Regions from separate parts of the Roseburia sp. OM02-15 genome, predicted to be linked through region 4. Evidence: predicted binding sites of a transcription regulator. Region 4 holds the regulator's gene; each other region holds the start of a gene.

Region 1 (5,974 bases), on a different contig from region 4:
GGACCACCATTGACGGAATTGATTAAATCAGGAGCACCGCTTCTTACGATCTGACAATACCTGGCGATATGTCTGCTATTTTGTTATAAAGTATATAGCGTGAGCGGATTGTGGATATCTGCCTGCTTTTTAGAGAATGTCCTCTGCCTGAATTGCGATAAGCAATGAGCAGGGGACGTTTGTCTGTAAATCTGCCCCTTGGAAAACATCAGCATTTTTGTTATAATGCAACTACTGGATTTTTGAAAGACGGGTGAAATAGATGGAAGAATATTTAAAAGATATATCAGATGGAAAGTTATATAGCAGCAACGATATGGTAAAAGTAGGCTGTCATGACTGCAATGGCTGTTCCGCTTGTTGTTGTGATATGGGTGAATCGATTTTGCTGGATCCGATGGATGTCTGGCGTCTGGAACGGAACCTTGGACAGAGTTTTGAACAACTGCTTGCAGGTGCGATCGATCTGCATGTGGAAGATGGTCTGATCCTTCCGAATCTGAAAATGGCATCATCCGCGACAGGACCAAAATGTTCTTTTTTAAATGAAGAAGGCAGATGCAGTATCCATGCATTTAGACCGGGGATTTGCCGTCTGTTTCCTCTGGGGCGAAATTATGATGGGGAAAATCTGAGCTATTTTCTGCTGACAGATGCCTGTCCGGCAAAAAATAAATCAAAGATGAAAGTAAGTAAGTGGCTTGAAATGGATGGAATGAAGGATTATGAGCGATTTTTAGTAAAATGGCATGCGCTCACCAAATCTCTTCGTCAGACCATGCAAAATTGTGATGAAGAGGAAGCAAAACGGAAAAATATGCTGTTTCTTCAAATGTTTTATTTTACTCCTGTACAGCAGGAGAATTTTTATGATGGTTTCTACGAACGGCATGAACAGTTTGAACGCAGATAAGCATTCCCCCGCTTCAAGTGCGCGGAGCACTAAGTGGCGGGTGAGGGGGATGCTTATGTCAGTGGGAGTTGAAAGCTCTCACTGACAGATCGCGAAGCGACTGCGTTCATGAGCAAGTAGCGAAGCGGATTGCGAATGTCCGCTTTATCTCAGTCGAGAAGACTCCCACTTCTGCAAGTGGTGAGTAATAACAAGCCTTTCTCAGTGGGAGTACAATCTCCGACTGAGATAAACGCTCCGCGAGGATGTGCAGTGATTCTGAGAAGAATATGTCAGCTTTCGCTGACCAGAATCACGCACCAAGTCTCACGTGCGTTCGACTTGAATCGTAAAAACAAGCGTTAATAAGGAGTTTGAATGGGAAAATCTTTATACATAGCAGAAAAACCAAGTGTGGCCCGTGAATTTGCCAGGGCACTGAAGGAAGATATGCGTACCTTCGATGGCTATCAGGAATCAGAAAATGCAGTCATTACCTGGTGTGTAGGACATCTGGTAACTATGAGTTATCCGGAAGCCTATGATATGAAATTCAAAAAATGGAGTCTGTCGACCTTACCGTTTATTCCGGAAACATTTAAATATGAAGTGATTCCAGGGGTGAGTAAGCAGTTTAAAATTGTATCGAACTTGTTGAACCGTTCGGATGTAGATACCATTTACGTCTGTACTGACTCCGGGCGGGAAGGAGAGTACATCTACCGTCTGGTGGAACAGATGGCAGGAGTGAAAGGCAAAGACCGCCGTCGAGTATGGATTGATTCTCAGACGGAAGAAGAAATTTTACGCGGGATCCATGAAGCAAAAGATTTGTCAGAATATGATAATTTATCGGAATCTGCATATCTGCGAGCCAAAGAGGATTATCTGATGGGAATCAATTTTTCAAGATTGCTGACATTAAAATATGGCAATACATTGGCTGGTTTTCTAAATCAGAAATATACGGTCATTTCCGTCGGACGTGTTATGACCTGTGTGCTCGGCATGGTAGTGCGACGTGAACGGGAAATCCGTGAGTTTGTAAAAACGCCGTTTTATCGTGTATTAAACAGTATGGAATTTGAAGGCCTGACCATTGAAGGCGAATGGCGCGCAGTTCCCGGATCAAAATATTTTGGGACACCGAAACTTTATAAGGAAAACGGTTTTCGGGAAAAGAAAGATGCACAGGAATTGATCAACTGGATGAAAAGCCTGGAACCACAGGAAGCAGCAGTCATGTCCGTGGAGCGCAAACAGGAAAAGAAAAATCCACCTTTACTGTACAATCTGGCAGAACTTCAGAATGATTGTTCAAAACTGTTTAAGATCAGTCCGGATGAGACTTTACGCGTAGTGCAGGAACTGTATGAGAAAAAGATGGTAACCTATCCGCGTACCGATGCCCGTGTACTTTCCAGTGCTGTGGCAAAGGAGATTTCAAAGAATATTTCCGGATTAAAAGGGATCAATATGGTGCGTCCGTTTGCAGAAGAAATTCTTGAAAAAGAAAGCTACAAACAGATTGCGAAGACACGTTATGTCAACGATAAAATGATCACAGACCATTATGCAATTATTCCGACTGGTCAGGGACTTGGAGCTATGCGAGGTTTAAATCCGGTTTCACTGAAAGTATATGAGACGATTGTACGTCGTTTCCTGGCAATTTTTTACGAACCGGCTATTTATAAAAAAGTGAGTCTGACAATGGGGATGGAGACAGAGCGTTTTTTTGCTTCCTTTAAGGTGTTAGCTGATCCTGGGTATCTGAAGGTGATGGAATATTCCTTCCGAAAGAAAAAGACAGAAGATACAACCAGTCAAAATGATGCAGATTCCAATGAAAAGAGCGGAGATGCACATTTACTGGAGCAGATCGCAAAAATCAAAAAAGGTATGACACTTCCTGTAAATGGTTATGCCATCAAGGAGGGAGAGACTTCTCCGCCAAAACGTTACAATTCCGGTTCCATGATCCTTGCAATGGAAAATGCCGGACAGTTGATTGAAGATGAGGAGTTACGCGCTCAGATTAAAGGTTCCGGTATCGGCACAAGTGCGACCCGTGCGGAGATTTTGAAGAAATTGGTGAACAACAAATACCTCAGTCTGAATAAAAAGACACAGATCATTACACCGACCTTACAGGGAGAGCTGATTTATGATACCGTATCGGCATCTATCAAGTCATTGCTGAATCCCGAACTGACGGCAAGCTGGGAAAAAGGCCTGAATTATGTGGCGGAAGGTACGATCACCCCAGAGGAATATATGACAAAACTGACACACTTTATTCAGAGTCGTACAAGTGGTGTACTGGGACTTCGAAACCAGTATATCATAAAGGATTCCTTTGAACGGGTGGCGCCATTCTATAAAAAATCGCGCTAAGAATGTTTTGTGAGTAAAAAGATCATTACAGGTGTAGGTGTATCACGATTATCCACAACTGATATATGATCAACTTGGATTTATAATAAAGGCAAAGATCGATTCATAAAAAAATAGACAGTGTAGAGGTGTAGTGATCCTGAGATGAATATGTCAGTTTACGCTGACCAGAATCACGCACCAAGTCTCACGTGCGTTCGACTTTAAATAGTAAAAGAGAACTCTGACTTATGTGACAGATATGTTGCACAGATCAGGGTTCTATTTGTATTGGCAGGGTTGCAAAAAGCTATTTTTACCAACACGGATAATTCAGGAAAAAAGGACTGGAAAAAGAATGGAAAACGTGGCACAATAAGAGTGATGAAAAATATAGTATGAAAGGAATACGAATATAAAATGGAACAGTGTAAGATCACAAATATGTATGATTTAAATGAAACAATTGCAAAAGAATATATGGAGACAGCAGAGTACCCGTGGGAGCTTTTAGACGGACTTTCCGATTATATCAAAAAACTGGGTGCGACTCTGGATCCGGAGAAATATGAGAAACGTGGCGAAGATGTATGGGTTGCAAAAAATGCAAACGTTGCACCGACTGCATTTCTTGGAAGTCCGCTGATCATTGATGAGGAAGCAGAAGTTCGCCACTGTGCATTTATCCGCGGTTCAGCGATCGTTGGAAAAGGTGCAGTTGTAGGAAATTCTACCGAATTAAAGAACGTGATTCTGTTTAACAAAGTACAGGTTCCGCATTACAATTATGTAGGCGATTCCATCCTTGGATACAAAGCACATATGGGTGCTGGTTCCATCACTTCAAACGTAAAATCCGACAAAACATTAGTTGTCGTACGTGATGGCAAAGAAGAAATCGCTACCGGCAGAAAGAAATTCGGTGCGATGCTTGGCAATAACGTCGAAGTAGGATGCAATTCCGTGTTAAACCCGGGGACTGTGATTTGTCCGGAGAGCAATGTATATCCGTTATCCGCAGTTCGTGGCGTTGTACCGGCACATTCTATTTACAAAAACCGCAATGAAATCGTAGAAAAACAGTAATTAGCCACAACTCATTTGTGCTATTTTCGATACATGAGAAATTTTGTAAAAAAAATGTCAGAAAGTACTTTACGAATGAAGAAAAATGTGTCAAAATACATTAGGATGTTAAAAAAATAACAAAGTAATCCTGTGCATAAAACCACAGTTGAAATACGATAGAAAATAAATCATGTTTTCTACGAAAAGCAATAGAGGATAGGTATAAGGTATGGGATCTCTTTCAAAAAACATTCATACATAGAAAGGAGTTTTACAATGATTTATTCCAAAGAAGTAGAATTGATGTGCCCGGTTGCAAAAGGCGCAAAACATGAACCTGCTCCAATCCCGGAAGAGGGAAAATGGGTTCACTCCAAAAAAATTGAAGATATTTCCGGTTTTACACACGGCGTAGGCTGGTGTGCTCCACAGCAGGGTGCATGTAAGCTGACTCTGAATGTAAAAGACGGTATCATCGAGGAGGCTTTGATCGAGACAATCGGATGTTCCGGTATGACTCATTCCGCAGCGATGGCAGCAGAGATTTTACAGGGAAAAACAATTTTAGAGGCATTAAATACAGACCTTGTCTGTGATGCGATCAATACAGCAATGAGAGAGCTGTTCTTACAGATTGTATATGGTAGAACTCAGAGTGCTTTTTCTGATGATGGTCTGGCAATCGGTGCCGGTCTTGAGGATCTTGGTAAAGGACTTCGTTCTCAGGTTGGTACAATGTACGCAACAAAAGAAAAAGGTGTTCGTTATCTGGAAATGGCAGAAGGCTATGTAACAGGCATTGCTCTGGATGAGGATAATGAGGTAATCGGATATCAGTTCGTAAGCCTTGGCAAAATGACTGACTTTATCAAAAATGGTGATGATCCGAATACTGCATGGGAAAAAGCAAAAGGTCAGTACGGCCGTGTAGCTGATGCAGCAAAAATCATCGATCCGAGAAAGGAGTAATGGACAATGGCTTTATTTGAATCATATGAAAGAAGAATTGACCAGATCAATTCTGTTTTAAATAGTTATGGAATTGCTTCTATCGAAGAAGCAGAGAAAATTACAAAAGATGCTGGTCTGGATGTGTACGATCAGGTAAAGAAAATCCAGCCGATCTGTTTTGAAAATGCATGCTGGGCTTATACAGTAGGTGCAGCAATCGCAATCAAAAAAGGATGCCGCAAAGCTTCTGAGGCAGCTGCAGCAATCGGAGAAGGTCTTCAGGCTTTCTGTATCCCGGGTTCTGTAGCAGATCATCGTAAAGTAGGTCTTGGACATGGTAACCTTGGTAAAATGCTTCTGGAAGAGGAGACAGAGTGCTTCTGCTTCTTAGCTGGTCATGAGTCCTTCGCAGCAGCAGAAGGTGCCATTGGTATCGCTGAGAAAGCAAACAAAGTACGTCAGAAACCGTTACGTGTTATTCTCAACGGTCTTGGAAAAGATGCAGCTCAGATTATTTCCCGTATCAACGGCTTTACATTTGTAGAGACAAAATATGACTACAAAGAAGCAAAACTGAACATTGTATATGAGAAAGCATACTCCAAAGGACTTCGTGCTTCTGTAAAATGTTACGGTGCTGATGATGTTCAGGAAGGTGTTGCAATCATGCATCATGAGAACGTTGGT
Region 2 (5,974 bases), on a different contig from region 4:
GCTATATAAGGAAGAAGAAATACCAATCATCCATATTTATTTCTTTGCAAATGCACCTGCTCCAAGAACCCTCTCTGCATTTTCCACGCGTTCTTTGGTCGGCGGTTTAATACCTTCCAACGGATACGGAATCCCCAGATTTTCCCATTTAAATACACCTAAGGTATGATACGGAAGCACTTCCACCCGCTCCACGTTTTTCAGTGTATGGATAAAATCTGCCAGACGATACAAATACTCATCTTTGTCGTTTCGTTCCGGCACAAGGACATGACGGATCCACACCGGTTTTCCCATATCGGACAACTCCCGCGCCATGGCAAGGATATTGTCGTTTGGCTGACCGGTCAGTTCCAGATGACCTTCCGGATCAATATGCTTGATATCCAGCAGGATCAGATCAGTATACTGCATCAGTTCTTTCCATTTGGAATAGAAAGGTTCTTTTGTGGTAAACGGATTTGCACTGGTATCTAATGTGGTGTGAATTCCCTTTTCCTGGGCCTTGCGGAACAGTTCTGTCACAAAATCAATCTGAAGCAGCGGTTCTCCGCCACTGACAGTAATACCGCCCTTCTGTTTCCAGTAAGTGCGGTATCGACAGGCTTTTTCCAAAAGCTGATCTGCTGTGTACGGCTGCCCGCTCTTCATTTCCCAGGTGTCCGGGTTATGACAGAACTGGCAGCGCATGGCACAGCCGGAAAGGAAAATCACATAACGCACTCCCGGTCCGTCCACGGAGCCGAAGCTTTCCAGGGAGTGAACGTAGCCTGTGATTTTTTCCATATTTTCCTCCTGTTATAAAAAACACCATACGAATTACTCCATGCTTCGCATTCCCGCAATTCTTCCCACCATTCGGATATCGCAGGATTTCATCCTGCTTTTATCCTCATGGTTGGGCGTGTTCCAAAGTATGTTTCCTGCTTTTATGCAAGCATAACGCAGGAAACATACTTTTGTCCACTGGTGTTTTACATATGATCGTGGCAAGTACGTGAGATTACATCCATCTGCTGCTCTCTTGTCAGATCGATGAATTTAACAGCGTATCCTGATACACGGATGGTGAAGTTTGCGTACTCTTCTTTCTCCGGATGCTCCATAGCATCGATCAGTTTCTCTACGCCGAATACGTTTACGTTCAGGTGATGTGCACCCTGATCGAAGTATCCGTCCAGAACATTTACCAGATTATCTACACGCTCAGCCTCATCATGTCCCAGAGCACCCGGGTTGATGGTCTGTGTATTGGAGATACCATCCAGTGCTTCTTCATATGGAAGTTTTGCAACAGAGTTCAGGGATGCTAATAATCCGTTCTGCTCTGCACCGTAAGATGGGTTTGCTCCAGGTGAAAGCGGAGCACCTGCTTTTCTTCCATCCGGAAGAGAACCGGTTGCTTTACCATATACAACGTTGGATGTAATGGTCAGGATAGAAGTTGTCGGCTCAGAATCACGGTAAGTATGGCAGTATTTCAGTTTGCTCATGAATGTGCGCAGTAACCATACAGCGATCTCGTCTGCTCTCTCATCATCGTTTCCGTATTTCGGGAAGTCACCGGTTGTCTCGAAGTCAACTACGATTCCGCTCTCGTCACGGATTGTTTTTACTTTTGCATATTTGATGGCGCTTAAGGAGTCTACGACATGTGAGAATCCTGCGATACCTGTTGCGAATGTACGACGTACATCAGTATCGATCAACGCCATCTCAGCTGCTTCATAATAATATTTATCATGCATGTAATGGATCATGTTCAGGGTACCTACATAGAGGTGAGCCAGCCAGTCCATCATAACATCATATTTCTTCATTACCTCGTCATAATCAAGGTACTCGGATGTGATCGGTGCATATTCCGGAGCAACCTGATCATGAGTTCTCTCATCCACACCACCGTTGATCGCATAAAGCAAGCATTTTGCAAGGTTTGCACGAGCACCGAAGAACTGGATCTCTTTACCTGTCTCTGTTGCGGATACACAGCAGCAGATGGAGTAATCATCGCCCCATACCGGACGCATTACATCATCATTCTCGTACTGGATGGAACTTGTCTCTACGGAAATATGAGCTGCATATTTCTTGAAGTTCTCCGGTAAATGAGACGAATATAATACCGTAAGGTTTGGCTCCGGAGCCGGTCCCATGTTCTCAAGTGTGTGCAGGAAACGGTAGTCTGTTTTTGTAACCTGGTGACGACCGTCCATGCCGATACCTGCTACTTCCAGTGTTGCCCAAACCGGATCGCCGGAGAACAGCTGGTTGTAAGACTCAATTCTTGCAAATTTTACCATACGGAATTTCATTGTCATATGGTCGATCAGTTCCTGTGCCTGCTCCTCTGTCAGAACACCGTTTTTCAGATCTCTCTCAATATAGATATCAAGGAAAGTAGAAACACGTCCAACACTCATAGCTGCACCATTCTGTGTTTTAACAGCTGCAAGGTATCCGAAATATACCCACTGAACTGCCTCTTTTGCATTTTTAGCCGGCTGTGAAATATCATAGCCATAGATTGCAGCCATCTCTTTCATGCCTTTTAATGCACGGATCTGATCTGCGATCTCTTCTCTTAACTGGAAGTCACCACGACGCATACCCTGACGGTTGGTTGCTTCAAAATCTTTCTGTTTGAACTCGATCAGTTTGTCGATACCGTACAGAGCTACTCGACGGTAATCACCAACGATACGTCCACGTCCATAAGTATCCGGAAGACCTGTTAAAATTTTGTTATGTCTTGCGACTTTCATCTCCGGTGTATAAATATCAAATACTGCCTGATTGTGAGTTTTGTGGTATTTTGTAAAAATCTCATGAATTTTTTCGCTTGGCTCATATCCGTACATTCTGCAGGATTCCTCGGCCATCTTAATTCCACCGTACGGCATAAATGCACGTTTCAGCGGTTTATCTGTCTGGAGACCAACAACCTGCTCCAGATCTTTTAATTCCTCATCGATGTAACCCGGACCATAAGCTGTCAGGGAAGTAACAACTTCTGTCTCCATGTCCAGAACGCCGTTTTTTGCACGCTCTGCTTTCTGTAACTCCTGAAGTTTGCCCCACAGACGGTTGGTTGCCTCTGTCGGTCCTGCCAGGAACTCCTCGTCTCCCTCATACTGAGTATAGTTATTCTGGATAAAATCGCGGACATTTACTTCTTCTTTCCACAAACGTCCTTCAAAACCATCCCACTGCTCAAATTCCTTCATGATCGTCCTCACTTTCTGGTTAGCTATTGTTAATCATTTTTTACGACCATAGAATAACAGGTTTGTATACAAAACACAATACCTTTTTGTTAAATTTTTATCACTTTTATGGTTTGTTTCAAGAAAAAAACAACCTGAAGTTTACCTCAAAAAGTAAATTCAGGTTGCTTTTCCTATATTTTCCTATCCCTATATCAATTTTATCCAGTTTTTCTTCTGCTTTTATTGTTATTTAATTAACACTATATTTCATTGCAAGCGAATTCGCGGAAGGGGACGGAAATAAGCGATGCAGGATACCTAGAAAATAGTCCGTGTCTGCGTACATGATTTCAACATCTGCTCGAAACGTACGTCCTCAGAAACTCTTAAAAGTTGTCGTCAATGTAATCTGCGATTGCCTCACCAGCCATACGTCCGGAGTTAATAGCAAATCCCATGGTGTTTCCGCACAGTGTAAAGTTATAGCTGTCACCATAGATTGTGTTTGCATCAGATCCAGCACTGTAAAGTCCCGGAATTGGTTTCAGATTTGCATCCATAACTTCGCCGTATTTGTTGATTCTGACACCGCCGACTGTTCCATAAGCAGCAATGTAGTATTTACCTACCAGGTAGCCACCCTTACCTGTGATTGGATGCAAATACTCATGCTTTTTGTGGAACTGAGAATCGTATCCCTCATCACACATATCATTGTAGTCATCCAGAGTCTCCTCCAGTTTGTCTGCATCAATGCCAAGTTTCTCAGCCAGTTCTTCGATGGAATCTGCGCGGATGAATCCGTCATATCCTTCTTCCTCTGCACGGTCGAACTCAGCGTCAACTGCCAGGAATGCATCTTCCGGATGAACGATATCGAAGATATCCGGACCGTTTTTCTTGTAGTTTTTCAGGATTTTGCCATCCATGATGCAGTATCCGTAATGTCCCGGCTGAAGTGCAAGTGCGTTTCCTGTGTAAGTTGTGTTACCCATCATACCCTCGTTCATGAAACGGTCACCATTCTGGTTGATCAGAAGGTTTGGCTGACGAAGAACTGCGTCTAACAGGAACCAGTTCATGTTGTCTTTTAACTGATAGATCATCTCGATGTTTGCACCGAATTTCTGTGCGCCTGCATCCCACATCATGTTCAGACCGTCACCGGTTGTACCCGGAACGTTGAATGGGAAGTAGTCCTCCCAGAGGTTGTAACCAAAGTTATCTTTGATCATCTCTTTGTTTGTACCGAATCCACCGGTTGCAACTACAACTGCTTTACCGCGTGCTTCGATCTCTTCGCCGTCTTTGTCAACCGCTTTTACACCAACGCATTTTCCGTCTTCCATGATCAGTCCGGTTGCCGGTGTCTCAAGGTAGATTTCTGCGCCAAGCTCTTTTGCTTTCTCTGTCATGGCACGAACCATCGGTCCTGCTGCACGTGGTCCGATGACACCGTTCTCCGGTTTTACGATATGCCATGTTGCCTCAGACTCTCTGAAGTAACGGAATGCACCTGCAAACTCAACACCCATGTCTTCCAGCCACTCGATGGTATCAGCGGATTTGTTGAAGTATGTCTGAACCAGGTCGCTGTCTACACGGTAATGTGTATACTCCATATGTTTGTTCAGAGCTTCGTCTACTGTGATGTCGCAGAATGCTTTTTTCTGGTATTTTGTACCGATTCCAAGCGGTCCCATACCCATGTTTGCTGCTCCACCTGTTGTGTTGGATTTCTCAAATACGATTGCTTTCAGGTCGTTCTCACCTGCTGTGATTGCTGCTGCAAGACCTGCAGGACCTGCTGCTACTACAATTACATCTGCTTCCATTGTTTTCATAATGAAATACCTCCTGTTTTTATAAAAATTAATTTTAGTGACGTTTTTTGAATTTACCGCATTTTGTCAGACGGGTCGGCAGCTTCGGCAGACGACCGGTTGTCTGAATGATGGCATCATTCTCACATGCAGAAATACATTTTCCACACTTGGTACATTCGAATTCATCGATCATGTGAATGTATCCGTTCTTGCCCTCAATGGCGTCAGCCGGACAGACATCCGCACATTCCTCGCAGCCCTCGCAGAGGTCCGGATCGATGTAAATGCTCATAAATGCGGAACATACGTTGTTTGCACATTTTTTCTTCTTGATATGATCTTCGTACTCATTTGCAAAATAGTTCAGGGAACCCATCGCGAAATCGGATGCGGTCTGTCCCATGGTACACGGAGTGGAGAATGTCATTGCCTCTCCGATCTCTGTCATCATATCGGTAAACTCTTTTTTGCCCTGTCCTTCGGTAATTTCTTTTACCATGGTATGAAGCTGGATCAGACCTTCACGGCAGAACGTACATTTTCCACAGCTCTGCTTGCGCTCTGCCAGCAATACTTCCTCTGTCTCATGGATCATACAGCATTTGGAACCGTAAACAGTGATCACACCGTTTCCGATCTGGGTATCTGCTTCGATCACCAGATCCATAGCGGATGCGTCGTACAGTTTTGTACCGATGGCGATGGCTTTCACATCTGCGTCTCCTACCAGATCTGCTACTTTTGTACCAAAAGATACTTTCTGAAGCTCACCCATTTTTCCGTCTTTGCAGACTGCCATGTAAGTGCACGGCTCATAGCTGTCTGTAAAAATATCTGCCAGTGCAGCCATGGTCAAAATATGGTGGAATGCACCGCCGCGGCTTGCTCTGCGGTTGATGATTCCGGTCTGGATCTGGATGCCGTACTCAGCAGCCTGTG
Region 3 (5,974 bases), on a different contig from region 4:
ACAGAAGCTGAGAAAAAGGAGCAGGCCGTATTACGCGAGGAATATGTAGCTTCTTTCCGTAGAAATCTGCGCAGTCAGTTAGATCAGATCAATATCCAGAATGAAGATGGTTCAATTGAAAATCTGGGTGAGAAATACGGTAAGAAAGTCATTAAATAAGGATTTGGATGCGATAGTACAAATTAAGAAGAATATTTAGAGTTTTATCTCAGTCTGAGTTGAGACTCCCACTTCTGCAAGTGGTGAGTAGTAACAAGTATTTCTCAGTGGGAGTTCAATCTCCGACTGAGATAAATGCTCCGCGAGGGCGCACATTGTCTGGGAGACAATGGTTTTGCGCCGACCGGAACGGAGTGTAGAGTGCAGTGATTCTGAAAAGAAGATGTCAGCTTGCGCTGACCAGAATCACGCACCAAGTCTCACGTGCGTTCGACTTGAATTTTTGTATATTACCAGAAATAATCGAGAGATTCTGGAATTTCATGGATAAAATGATTCTGTACATGAATGTTATATAAAAAAGTATAAGTGTAACAAGAAAAGCTGTAACGAAGATATATGGACCTATAAAAGAGTATATATCTTCTGTTACAGCTTTTTCTGTATGGCAGACAGAATATCCGGTAGCGTAGTCCCTGCTGTTTTGATCGTATAAATTGGTTCATGAATGGTATTCAGATCATGCGCGTCCGAACTGCACAGATGGTTACAATTTGCCAGATAAGGATATTGCTGTTGTAAGGATGCCCAGTCAGTTTCCTGCTTGATCTCTACACAGGAAAAACGGCTGTTTTCCGGGATAAATCCAAGGTTTCCAAGCAAACTGGTCGTTGGCTTATTGATATGTGCGGGAACCATAATGCCGTCATATTGGTTTACCAGATCATAAATGGCATCAAAGGGAAGATCTGTGGCAGAGATCAATAATCGCTGTTCTGTACAGCTGATCTGATCCTGTTCGTTATAAATCAACTGATCTCCAAAAAACATCGGTTTATTTGGAGTGTCTGGCAGATGGTCTGATACATATCGATCAAAATCCATTGCCGCATCCAACGATGCAAAATAACACAGGACATGAACTTCCTCAGCGGTAGTCAATTCCATCCCTGGCAGAAACAGAAGCCCATATTCCCGAGCAGCGATAGCGACAGCAGGGCAGTTTTTGCAGGAATTGTGGTCGGTCAGTGCAATCAGATCCAGTCCGATGATTTTTGCCATACCAGCGATATTTGCCGGTGTCATATCATTATCCCCACAGGGGGACAGACAGGAATGGAGATGCAGATCATAAGCCAGCGTTTTCATGCAGTTTTTTATAAACCTCCAGAGCAGTTGTAAAAATGGAGTCAGGCGTCCGAAGAACATTGATATTTTCGCTGACAGCTTTTAATTTCATGTTATCACCAACAGATACATTGTTGCATAAAATGACACAGGAAGCCTCCGCCAGAGCGGCAACCGCCAGTGTGTTCATATTGCTCATAACGGTGCACCAGGCAGAACCGGCTGGGGCATTTCCCATGGCGATACTCAGCAGATCGCAGCAGTATGGCTCTGTCAGTACGGCATCCGGATTTCCGAGATGTACAATTTCAAAGGGACATTGTTCTGTCAATTCTTTTACGGTCATGATTCTTCCTCCTCCTTTTTGCGGGAATGTTGTTCCCATTGTTCACGCATCAGATAGATGCAGTCTTCTGGTTTTGCGCAGTCTACGCCTTTTACAATATCCTCTGCCAGCGCTTTGCAGGTTGGAGAACCACAGGAGCCACAGTCCAGTCCCGGAAGTCCACTTAAAATCTGCTGGCTTTCCATAATCTTTTCCATACTTTCAAAAATATTGGCCCCCAGTGTATACACAGGTTCATAGCTGACTTTTTGTGTCCAGAGAAAATCTTCTGGACGAAATTCTGGCAGATCCGCACAGTGCATGTGCAACACTGGTTCATATTTGAATGCCTGTTTCACTTTTGCTTTGGCAATGTAAGGGTTTTCTACGGTCAATACACCGCCCACACAGCCGGCGCTGCATGCATTTAATTCTACAAACTGCAGTCCCGGGAGAAATTTTTCGTCTTCCAGATCTTCTAACACCCGAATGACATTTTCAATGCCATCGGCAGCCAGATAATGATCGGATATGATGCCGTAAGCTTCTCCGCCGCTGATTGCCCAACCCTTACCGATCCGACCGGACAGCGTGTTGGAAATCGGGTGCTGTTCGGCTTCTTTCATGTGGGAGAGCAGTACCGGATAAATATCCTTGATGGCAAGTACTGCGTCAATATTGCTTTTTCCCATTCCAAGAGGTTCGTGGATGAAGGTGATCTTGGAAGGACAGGGAGACAAAAAAACGATACCGATCTTATCTTCCGGTAAGCCAGTCTTTTCTACTGCACGTCGGCGCGCCAGAATCGCAGCTGCTTCCATGGGTGGAAGCAGTGGCAGCAGATGCGGGATCAATCCCGGAAAACGGACACGGATCAGTCGTTCAATGGTTGGACATGCGGTACTGATCAGCGGATGAAGTTCCGGATGCTCATTAATATAAGTTCGTGATAATTCCGAAACAATCTCTGCACCGGCACTGACTTCAAAAACATCATCAAAGCCCATCAGAGTCAGTGCAGTCAGAAGGATGTCGTTGTCGCGTACATTGTTAAACTGACTGTAAAGAGAGGGAGCCGGAAGTGCCACGGTATATTCAAAACGATCCAGATCGCTGAGAAAATCACGTCTGGTATGTTTTGCATGATGAGGACAATGCCGGATACATTCTCCGCAGTCAATACAAAATTCACTGATAATATGTGCTTTTCCATTTCGTACCCGGATCGCCTGCGTTGGACAGCGTTTCAGGCATGTGATACAACCGGTACATTTCTCATCTTCCAGATATACTGAATGAAAAAATTTATTCATGATATAATAACAATCCTTTTTCCTACAAACTTAATCAAATTAAGACGGTGAATTTTTACTTGATACTTCCGGTGCCTGAAAATAGACGGTCATGGTGACGGTGGTACCAACATTGATGACGGTATCAATCTGCATTTCATCCGAAGAACGCTTCATGTTCGGCAGTCCCATACCGGCACCAAAACCAAGATTTAACACGTCTTCATTTGCGGTAGAATAGCCTTCCTGCATGGCAAGCTCTACGTCCGGGATTCCCGGTCCTTCATCTTTTAATACCATAACGATCCGGTCTGGAAAAATATCCACATCAATGACACCACCGTTGGCATGGATGACCATATTGATCTCTCCTTCATACATGCAAATAGCGCAGCGCCGGATTACATCTGGATTCAAATTCATCATTTTTAATGTCTGTTTCAGGGAACTGCTGGCTTCCCCTGCCATGGTAAAATCTTCTCCGTCTACGGTATATTGATAATGGATACTAGGCATCATGGCGGCTTCCTCCCCGTAATCCAGCGTGATAGAGAATGCCGCAGGCATCGAACATGGTGTAGTCTGTGGAGAGAACCGTAATACCAAGCTCATCCGCTTTTTTCAACATTTCCTCCTGCGGTCGTTTGCCGCGCACAAAGACCAGACAGACGATATCCAGCATTTCAGCAGTACGGATCACCTGCAGATTGTTCAGTCCGGTAAGCAGCAGTGCATTTTTTTTGATAAAAGCCAGAACATCACTCATCATATCCGAACCGCATACCGTTTCGATCTTATGATCGGTCTGTACCGTCTGAGATAATGGGGTGGCATCCAGCAGAAAAATGATTTCTGAGATTGTCATAGTAGCCTCCAAAATTTAAAATTTGTATTTTTTTAAATGCACAATTTTTTGGGTTTAGTATAGCATGCAATTTGTGATATTTCAACAAAAAAGGCTTGTTATTTTTATAACATACTTGCAAGTGTATTGCAGATTAAACAATTTCTTTGAAAAAAGTATCAAAATTATACAAAACTAACCGCATTTTTTTGTTGATTATTGTGGAATTGGATGATAGTATAAATGGCAGATGTATTGCAAAAAATACATTGGATATTAGGAGGGATAATTTTGAAAAAAACAAAATCCGTTCCGTTCAACGGAACACAGGAACAGGAAGCGATGCTGCGTGCAGTCATCGACGAACTGCGCAATGATCAGGGCTGTCTGATGCCGATCATGCAGAAGGCACAGGACATTTACGGCTATCTTCCATATGAGGTTCAGAAAATGATCTCAGATGAACTGGATGTGCCGATGGAAAAAATCTATGGAGTAGCAACATTTTACTCTCAGTTCAATTTATATCCGAAGGGACAGTACAAAATTTCGGTATGCCTTGGAACTGCCTGTTATGTAAAAGGCTCAGGTGATATTTACAACAAGCTTATGGAGATTCTTGGAATCGCCGGCGGTGAGTGTACCGCAGACGGTAAGTTTTCTCTGGATGCCTGTCGTTGTATCGGTGCCTGTGGTCTTGCACCGGTTATGATGATCAATGATGATGTATATGGTCGTCTGACTCCGGATGAATTAGATGGCATTCTGGCGAAATATATGTAATGTTACCAGAAATATCATTAAACATTCTGGATATCTCAGAAAATTCCGTATCAGCGAAAGCGACAGAAATTAAAATTGTGATCTGTGTGAACACGCAGCAAAATCAGCTGATGGTTCAGATCACAGACAACGGAAAAGGAATGGATGCAGAGACATTGAATCGGGTGACGGATCCTTTTTATACCACAAGGACGACCCGGAAAGTAGGACTTGGTATTCCGTTTTTCAAGCAGGAAGCGGAGTGTACCGGCGGATCATTTTCCATTTCTTCTGTACCGGGAAAAGGTACACAGATCACGGCGGTCTTTTGTACCGACAGTATCGACTGTATGCCGCTTGGAAATCTCAATGAGACGGTTTATTCACTGATCGTGATGCATCCGGACATTGATTTTTACTATCAATATCAGGTAAACGGTGCAGAGTTTCATCTGGATACAAAAGAAATGCGGGAAATGCTTGGCAATGTGCCGTTTTCAACGCCGGAGGTATCATCTTTTCTCAGAGACTATCTGGAAGAAAATGAAGCGGATATTAATCGAATGCAGAATTACCCGGGGTAATTCGAAGGAGGGATCATATGAAATCATTAGAAGAATTGAAAGCAATTCGTGAAAGAATGCAGGGACAGATCGGAATGCGTTCAGAACATGCAAAAGACACCCGCGTGGTTGTCGGCATGGCAACCTGCGGCATTGCCAGCGGTGCGCGTCCGGTTTTAAATACACTTGTAAAAGAAGTAGAATACAGAAATCTGGAGCATGTGATTGTCACCCAGACCGGCTGTATCGGTTTATGTCAGTATGAGCCGATCGTAGAAATCTATGAGCCGGGCAAAGAAAAAGTAACTTATGTGAAAGTAAATGAAGAAAAAGCAAAAGAAATTGTGGAGCAGCATCTGGTCAGAGGTCAGGTGGTTGACAAATATTTACTTCACATGGATGAGAATATGTAATGGGGGGGTGTAACTGAATGTATCGTTCACATGTATTAGTCTGTGGAGGAACCGGATGTACTTCTTCCGGAAGCGAGCAGATTATTCAGACTTTAAAAGATGAATTAAAGAAAAATAAATTACAAAATGAAGTAGCAGTTGTCAAAACCGGATGCCACGGTCTGTGTGCAGAAGGTCCGGTTATGATCGTTTATCCGGAAGCTGTATTTTATTCCAGAGTACGTCCGGAAGATGTGGAGGAGATCGTTTCTGAGCATCTGTTAAAAGGTCGTATCGTGGAGCGTCTTGTGTACCATGAGGCACAGACTCCGGAAGGAATCAAATCCTTAAATGAGACAACTTTTTATAAAAAACAGCACAGAATCGCACTGAGAAACTGTGGTGTCATCAATCCGGAAAGCATTGATGAGTATATCGGAACCGGCGGCTATGAGGCACTTGGAAAAGTACTGACAGAGATGACACCGGATGAGGTTATCCAGACCATT
Region 4 (5,974 bases):
TCACTTGCCATCATGCTGTGTCTGCCAAGTTTCTTTGCTGCCGCATCACCTGCCAGACCATGAAGATATACACCCATAGGTGCCGCATCTTCCGGCAGCATGCCCTGTGCCAGCAATGCACCGATCACACCGCTTAACACATCTCCTGATCCTGCTGTTGCCATTCCGTCATTTCCACTCAGATTCAGGAAACAGCCACGCTTTTCTGTGGCAGTCACAGTTCTTGCATCTTTTAACACCATTACTACGTGATTTTTCTGTGCATACTGCAAAGCTACCCCCACAAGATCCTTTGAAATTTCTGCGATAGATGTTCCGATGAGCCGGCTCATTTCGCCAAGATGCGGAGTAAAAACTGCTCCGTTTTTCAAAAACTGCAGCCATTCCGGATTTTTGGAAATCAGATTCAGGGCATCCGCATCAAACAGGCACGGTTTTGTATTCTGCTCGATCACAGTTTTCACCATTTTTTCTGACAATGCAGACTGTCCGATTCCGGAACCGACTGCCACGGCATCTGCCCAGGCAAGCTGTGTTTCCACAAATTTTACCACATCTGTTGTATCATTGTAAACTGCCAGTACCGCTTCCGGTACAAGTTGCTGCAAAATTGCCCGGTTACTTTCCACCGTTGCCACCCGGACCAGACCGCATCCCATCCGGTATGCCGCCTTTGCCGCAAAAACTGCCGCACCTGCCATTCCTTCGGAACCGGCGATCAATAACAGTTTTCCGTAACTTCCTTTATTAGAGTGCGCTGTTCTTTTTGGCAGCATATCAAGATCTTCTTTTTCCAGCACATGCAATCCCGGTATAATGTCAAACAAACTTTCTGTGGTAAATCCAATATCTTCCACTTTGAGTGCGCCGGTATACTCTGCTCCCGGATATAAAAGCTGTCCCCGCTTTTCAAATCCAAAGGTCACAGTCACATCTGCCTGAAATGCCGTTCCAAGCACCTCTCCAGTGGTTGCCGATATTCCGGAAGCAATATCTACCGCAATTTTACCGGCGCCCTCGTAATACACGTTCAATTCTTTTATAATATCTGCATATTTTCCGGTTATCTCCCGGCTCAGTCCAATGCCAAAGAGCGCATCTACAATGACATCCCAGTTCTCCTGGAATGCCTCTTCGGGTGTTAAAACCGGCACATTATAATTCTTTGCGATCTTCATCTGCCGGGCTGTTTCTGTAGTCATTTTTTCAGGATTTCCGGCAAAACAGATACCCACTTCATATCCCTGCAAAGCAAGCAGACGTCCAACAGCGATACCATCACCGCCATTATTCCCCGCGCCGCATACAGTCAGAATTCTCGTATCATCATCCGGATAACGCTCCATAATTTCTTTTACCACACTTAAGGCAGCACGTTCCATTAATACCGCTGATAACATTCCCATCTTCATGGTATTTTCATCACACTGTTTCATTTCCTGACCATTTAATACATCTCTCATCGTTATATTCCCCCGGTTTGTTTTGCACAATTTACATACAAATGCGCTCTGCCCGTAGGACAAAGCGCACGTTTGCAAGGTTTCTTATTCGTTATCCTGTCTGCGGACAATGTTATAAGACAGCTGCATCAAGCTGTCAGACAAGTGAACATTTTCCACAACTACATCATCCGGAAGTTCCAGATCCAGATGTGCAAAGTTCCAGATTGCACGGATGCCAAGTTTTACCAGCTGCTCCGCTGCCTGTTCTGCCTTTTCTTTCGGAAGTGTCAATACCGCAATATCAACTCTCTGATGCTTTACAAATTCCGGAAGTTCGTCCATCATATGTATCTCAATACCACGGACTGACAAACCTGCCAGTGCCGGATTGACATCAAAAAGTCCGGTGATCATAAAGCCACGTTTCTCAAACTTCACATAATTTGCCAGCGCCTGTCCCATATTACCGGCTCCGACTACGATAATGTTGTGCTGTCGGTCAAGACCAAGGATTTTTCCAATCTCCTCATACAGATACTGCACATTATAACCGTATCCCTGCTGGCCAAAACCACCAAAATTGTTCAGATCCTGACGAATCTGAGAAGCTGTTACTTTCATTCGAACGCTCAGCTCATTGGATGAAATTCTTTCTACTCCCGCATCCAGCAATTCTCCAAGATATCTGTAATATCTTGGCATTCGACGTATGACCGCCTGCGAAATTTCCTTTTGCATCTTCCATTTACTCCTTCAACCATTTGCGTTACTACCCGCAATTATCTGTATTCATTATAAACATCTGAGATTATTTTGTCAATTTTTTATCAATCAGATGCCAGTTCTTCCCATTCTTCGTACAGCTGATCCAGTTTTTCCTGTACTTCCACCTGCTCGCTGTGCAGTTTTCCAAGTTTTGCAGAGTTGGTCGCCACTGCCGGATCCTGAAATTGTTCATCCAATTCTGTCAGTTTTTCTTCCAGAGACTCAATCTCGGCTTCAATTTTCTTCACACGGTTCTGAATTTTACGCTTTTTCGCCTGTTCTTCCTTCTGAGTCTGCCAGTCTGTCTTACCCTCGGACACTTCTTCGGTGCTTACTGCTGCTTCTGTCTCCGAAGATGCCAGATATGCCCGCTCGTTTGTCTCTTTTTTCTCCAGATAATAGTCATAATTACCGATATAATTGACCAGACTGTGCTCTGTCAGGTTCAGGATACGGGTCGCTGTCCGGTTAATAAAATAACGATCATGGGATACAAACAGCACGGTTCCCTCATAACGTTTCAGAGCAGACTCCAAAATTTCCTTAGAAGCGATATCCAAATGGTTCGTCGGCTCATCCAGGATCAGGAAGTTTGCCTCGGAGAGCATCAGTTTTGCCAGTGACAGACGGCCGCGCTCACCACCGCTCAAGTCACTGACGCGCTTGAACACATCATCCTCGGTAAACAAAAATGCTGCCAGAATATTTCGGATACGTGTCTGTGTCAGCTTCGGATAATCGTCCGCAATCTCTTCCATCAACGTTTTTTCCATATGAAGCACCTGCTGCTCCTGATCATAATAACCGATTTTTACGTTTGTTCCCAACGTAAAAGAACCTGCATCTGCATTTACTTTTTCATTCAGGATCTTTAAAATTGTTGTCTTTCCGGTTCCGTTCTGACCGATCAGAGCCACGCGCTCACCACGTTTGATTTCAAAAGAAATATCCTGAAACAGTTTCTTATTTTCATAAGCCTTTGAAAGACCTTCCACCCGCAGCACATCGTTTCCACTGATAATGGACGGTGTCAGTGTCATATGCATCTCGGATTTTTCTTCCTGTGGTTTTTCTAAAACATCTATTTTTGCCAGCTGCTTTTCACGGCTCTCTGCACGCTTGATGGATTTCTCCCGGTTAAAGGATTTCAGTTTTTCAATAACGGCTTCCTGATGTTTGATCTCCCGCTGCTGATTATAGTAAGCACGCAACGCTTCCTCTCTTGCAAAAGCAGCTTTTGCAGCATAAGCTGTATAATTACCATCGTACACTGCAGATTTGTGCATGCTGATTTCCACAACTTTCGTTACGATTCGATCCAGAAAATAACGGTCATGGGCAACGATCACAACAGCCCCTTTGTAATTCAGCAAAAATGTCTCCAGCCACTGAATAGACTCAATATCCAAATGGTTCGTCGGCTCATCCAGCAGAATGATATCCGGATGTGTCGCCAGCAGACGCGCCAGAGATACACGGGTTTTCTGTCCACCGGACAGCTCGTTGCAGTGTTTTTCAAAATCATCCTCGGAAAATCCAAGACCTTTTAAGACACCGGAAACCTCGCTGCGATAAGAATAACCATCTCTGGCTTCGAACTCATGCAGCAGCTTATGATAATTTTCCATATAAGCTTCCATATCCTCTTTTGATACGGACTGCATTCCTTCTTCCAGCTCACGGATTTTCTGCTCCATATCGATAAGCTGACGTTTTCCTTCCAGAACTGCCTCATAGATCGTCCTCTCATCGGAGATATCCTGATGCTGCGCCAGATACCCCAGCGTTTTTCCTTTTGCAAGGGTTACGGTACCTTCATCTGCCGGCAGCTCCCCTACGATAATTTTCAACAGTGTGGATTTTCCGGCACCGTTAATTCCTACAATTGCCACTTTTTCCTGATCTTCCACATGAAAACTCACATTTCGGATCACCGGTTCCACACCAAATGATTTACTGATATTTTGACATGCTAAAATCATATGTTTCTTCCTCACCTTAAAAATGGAATCCTGCAGCTCGCAGGATTCCTGTGTTTCATTTTTCTTTGAATAAATGTTCCTTCCCTTCAGATAGATTCGCTCTTTTTATCTTCATCTGATTCAGAGTCATTATTCTTGTTTGGCAAATTGCAAAATTACCGTCTAAACTAACACTGTGTTTTTCCGTACACAATTACATTTATGCGTACATTTTCTCCAGTGTCTCACGGATTGCTTTGATGAAATCAAGGCTGTTTAATACAACTGGGTTCTCTAATTCTGTAATTAATGCCAAGTCTTTTGTCATTTTACCAGATTCTATTGTATCAATACAAGCTTTTTCCAGATTATCTGCAAATTTTACTAATTCCGGCAGATTGTCAAGCTCGCCACGTTTGCGTAATGCACCGGTCCATGCAAAAATAGTTGCTACGGAGTTTGTGGATGTCTCCTCACCAGCCAGATGTTTGTAATAGTGTCTCATAACAGTTCCGTGAGCAGCTTCGTACTCGTATACGCCGCTTGGAGAAACCAGTACGGAAGTCATCATAGCCAGAGATCCGCATGCGGAGGAGATCATATCACTCATAACATCGCCGTCATAGTTTTTGCATGCCCAGATAAATCCGCCCTCAGCTTTCATAACACGGGCAACTACATCATCGATCAGTGTATAGAAATATTCAATGCCTGCTGCCTCAAATTTTTCTTTATACTCTGCATCATAAATATCCTGGAAAATATCTTTGAATGTGTGATCATATTTTTTTGAAATCGTATCTTTTGTTGCAAACCAGAGATCCTGATTCATATCCAGTGCGTAGTTAAAGCAGCTTCTTGCAAAACTTTCGATGGATTTGCAGATGTTGTGCTGTCCCTGAACGACACCAGCGTTGGTAAAATTATGAACTAACTCTCTTACTTCTGTTCCATCCTCAGCGGTATAAACCAGTTCTACCTTTCCCGGTCCCGGAATCTTCATTTCAGATGCTTTGTATACATCACCGTAAGCATGACGGGCAATGGTGATCGGTTTTTTCCAGTTCTTTACGCATGGCTCAATGCCTTTTACCTTGATTGGTGTACGGAATACCGTTCCATCCAGAATTGCACGAATAGTTCCGTTCGGACTCTTCCACATTTCTTTTAAGTTATACTCTTTTACGCGGGCTGCATTCGGTGTGATAGTTGCACATTTTACAGCTACGCCGTATTTCTGTGTGGCATAAGCAGAATCGAAGGTTACCTTGTCGTCGGTCTCATTTCTGTATTCCAGTCCCAGATCATAATACTCTGTTTTCAGATCCACAAACGGAAGTAATAACTCGTCTTTGATATACTGCCAGAGGATTCTGGTCATTTCATCTCCATCCATTTCTACTAAAGGTGTAGTCATTTTAATTTTTTCCATGGTAATTATCCTCCAATCCTTAATTCCCGCTGTTCTCATTTTCTTTTCGGGATTCCTGCAGCAGATTGTCCCAGCCACAGTGATCAATATTTTCAATGGTTCTCATGATATGCTGATTTGCCAGCATCTGTGCTTTCTCCGGATCATGATCATGGATCGCCTGAGCGATCATGCGGTGCTCATCGTTTGATTTTTCGGAACGCTCTTTTGATTTCAATGTCATTTTGCGCACCCGCTGCACATAATTGTGAAAATCCGTCAGTACGTTTGCCAGTACCTTACTTCCTGACGCCTGATATAAGGTCTCATGAAACTTATTATCCAGTTCAAATACCTGCTCACTGTGCCCCTTTGACACATGAAATTCTGTC

Evidence for each region. Region 4 encodes Rex, which represses fermentation and respiration genes when NADH is low (regulators of the CRP and FNR family bind a similar motif). Its sites were predicted from a motif close to ATTGTTAANTANTTAACAAT; they were not measured.
Region 1: a site for Rex is predicted at 4,459-4,478, ahead of DXB15_RS03960 (iron-sulfur cluster assembly scaffold protein). Genes of this name have one in related genera too.
Region 2: a site for Rex is predicted at 3,452-3,471, ahead of pflB (formate C-acetyltransferase). Genes of this name have one in related genera too.
Region 3: a site for Rex is predicted at 3,864-3,883, ahead of DXB15_RS05810 (DRTGG domain-containing protein). Genes of this name have one in related genera too.

What each region holds. Positions count from the first base shown of each region.
Region 1 is NZ_QULX01000003.1:104,140-110,113, reverse strand. It holds gene DXB15_RS03980 (DsrE family protein) at 1-54, shown strand, start outside; gene DXB15_RS03975 (YkgJ family cysteine cluster protein) at 263-913, shown strand; gene DXB15_RS03970 (DNA topoisomerase) at 1,271-3,289, shown strand; gene DXB15_RS03965 (UDP-N-acetylglucosamine pyrophosphorylase) at 3,689-4,354, shown strand; gene DXB15_RS03960 (iron-sulfur cluster assembly scaffold protein) at 4,613-5,305, shown strand; gene DXB15_RS03955 (GGGtGRT protein) at 5,312-5,974, shown strand, end outside.
Region 2 is NZ_QULX01000010.1:713-6,686, forward strand. It holds gene pflA (pyruvate formate-lyase-activating protein) at 37-786, opposite strand; gene pflB (formate C-acetyltransferase) at 975-3,227, opposite strand; gene DXB15_RS10485 (FAD-dependent oxidoreductase) at 3,596-5,053, opposite strand; gene DXB15_RS10490 (NADH-ubiquinone oxidoreductase-F iron-sulfur binding region domain-containing protein) at 5,088-5,974, opposite strand, start outside.
Region 3 is NZ_QULX01000004.1:197,111-203,084, reverse strand. It holds gene DXB15_RS05835 (DUF896 domain-containing protein) at 1-159, shown strand, start outside; gene DXB15_RS05830 (PHP domain-containing protein) at 589-1,308, opposite strand; gene DXB15_RS05825 (hypothetical protein) at 1,289-1,633, opposite strand; gene DXB15_RS05820 ([Fe-Fe] hydrogenase large subunit C-terminal domain-containing protein) at 1,630-2,925, opposite strand; gene DXB15_RS05815 (ATP-binding protein) at 2,965-3,423, opposite strand; gene DXB15_RS05810 (DRTGG domain-containing protein) at 3,413-3,769, opposite strand; gene DXB15_RS05805 (NADH-quinone oxidoreductase subunit NuoE family protein) at 4,091-4,531, shown strand; gene DXB15_RS05800 (ATP-binding protein) at 4,531-5,094, shown strand; gene DXB15_RS05795 ((2Fe-2S) ferredoxin domain-containing protein) at 5,112-5,486, shown strand; gene nuoF (NADH-quinone oxidoreductase subunit NuoF) at 5,504-5,974, shown strand, end outside.
Region 4 is NZ_QULX01000014.1:26,643-32,616, reverse strand. It holds gene DXB15_RS12300 (NAD(P)H-hydrate dehydratase) at 1-1,463, opposite strand, end outside; gene DXB15_RS12295 (redox-sensing transcriptional repressor Rex) at 1,548-2,183, opposite strand; gene DXB15_RS12290 (ABC-F family ATP-binding cassette domain-containing protein) at 2,273-4,192, opposite strand; gene DXB15_RS12285 (NADP-dependent isocitrate dehydrogenase) at 4,392-5,603, opposite strand; gene DXB15_RS12280 (GntR family transcriptional regulator) at 5,623-5,974, opposite strand, start outside.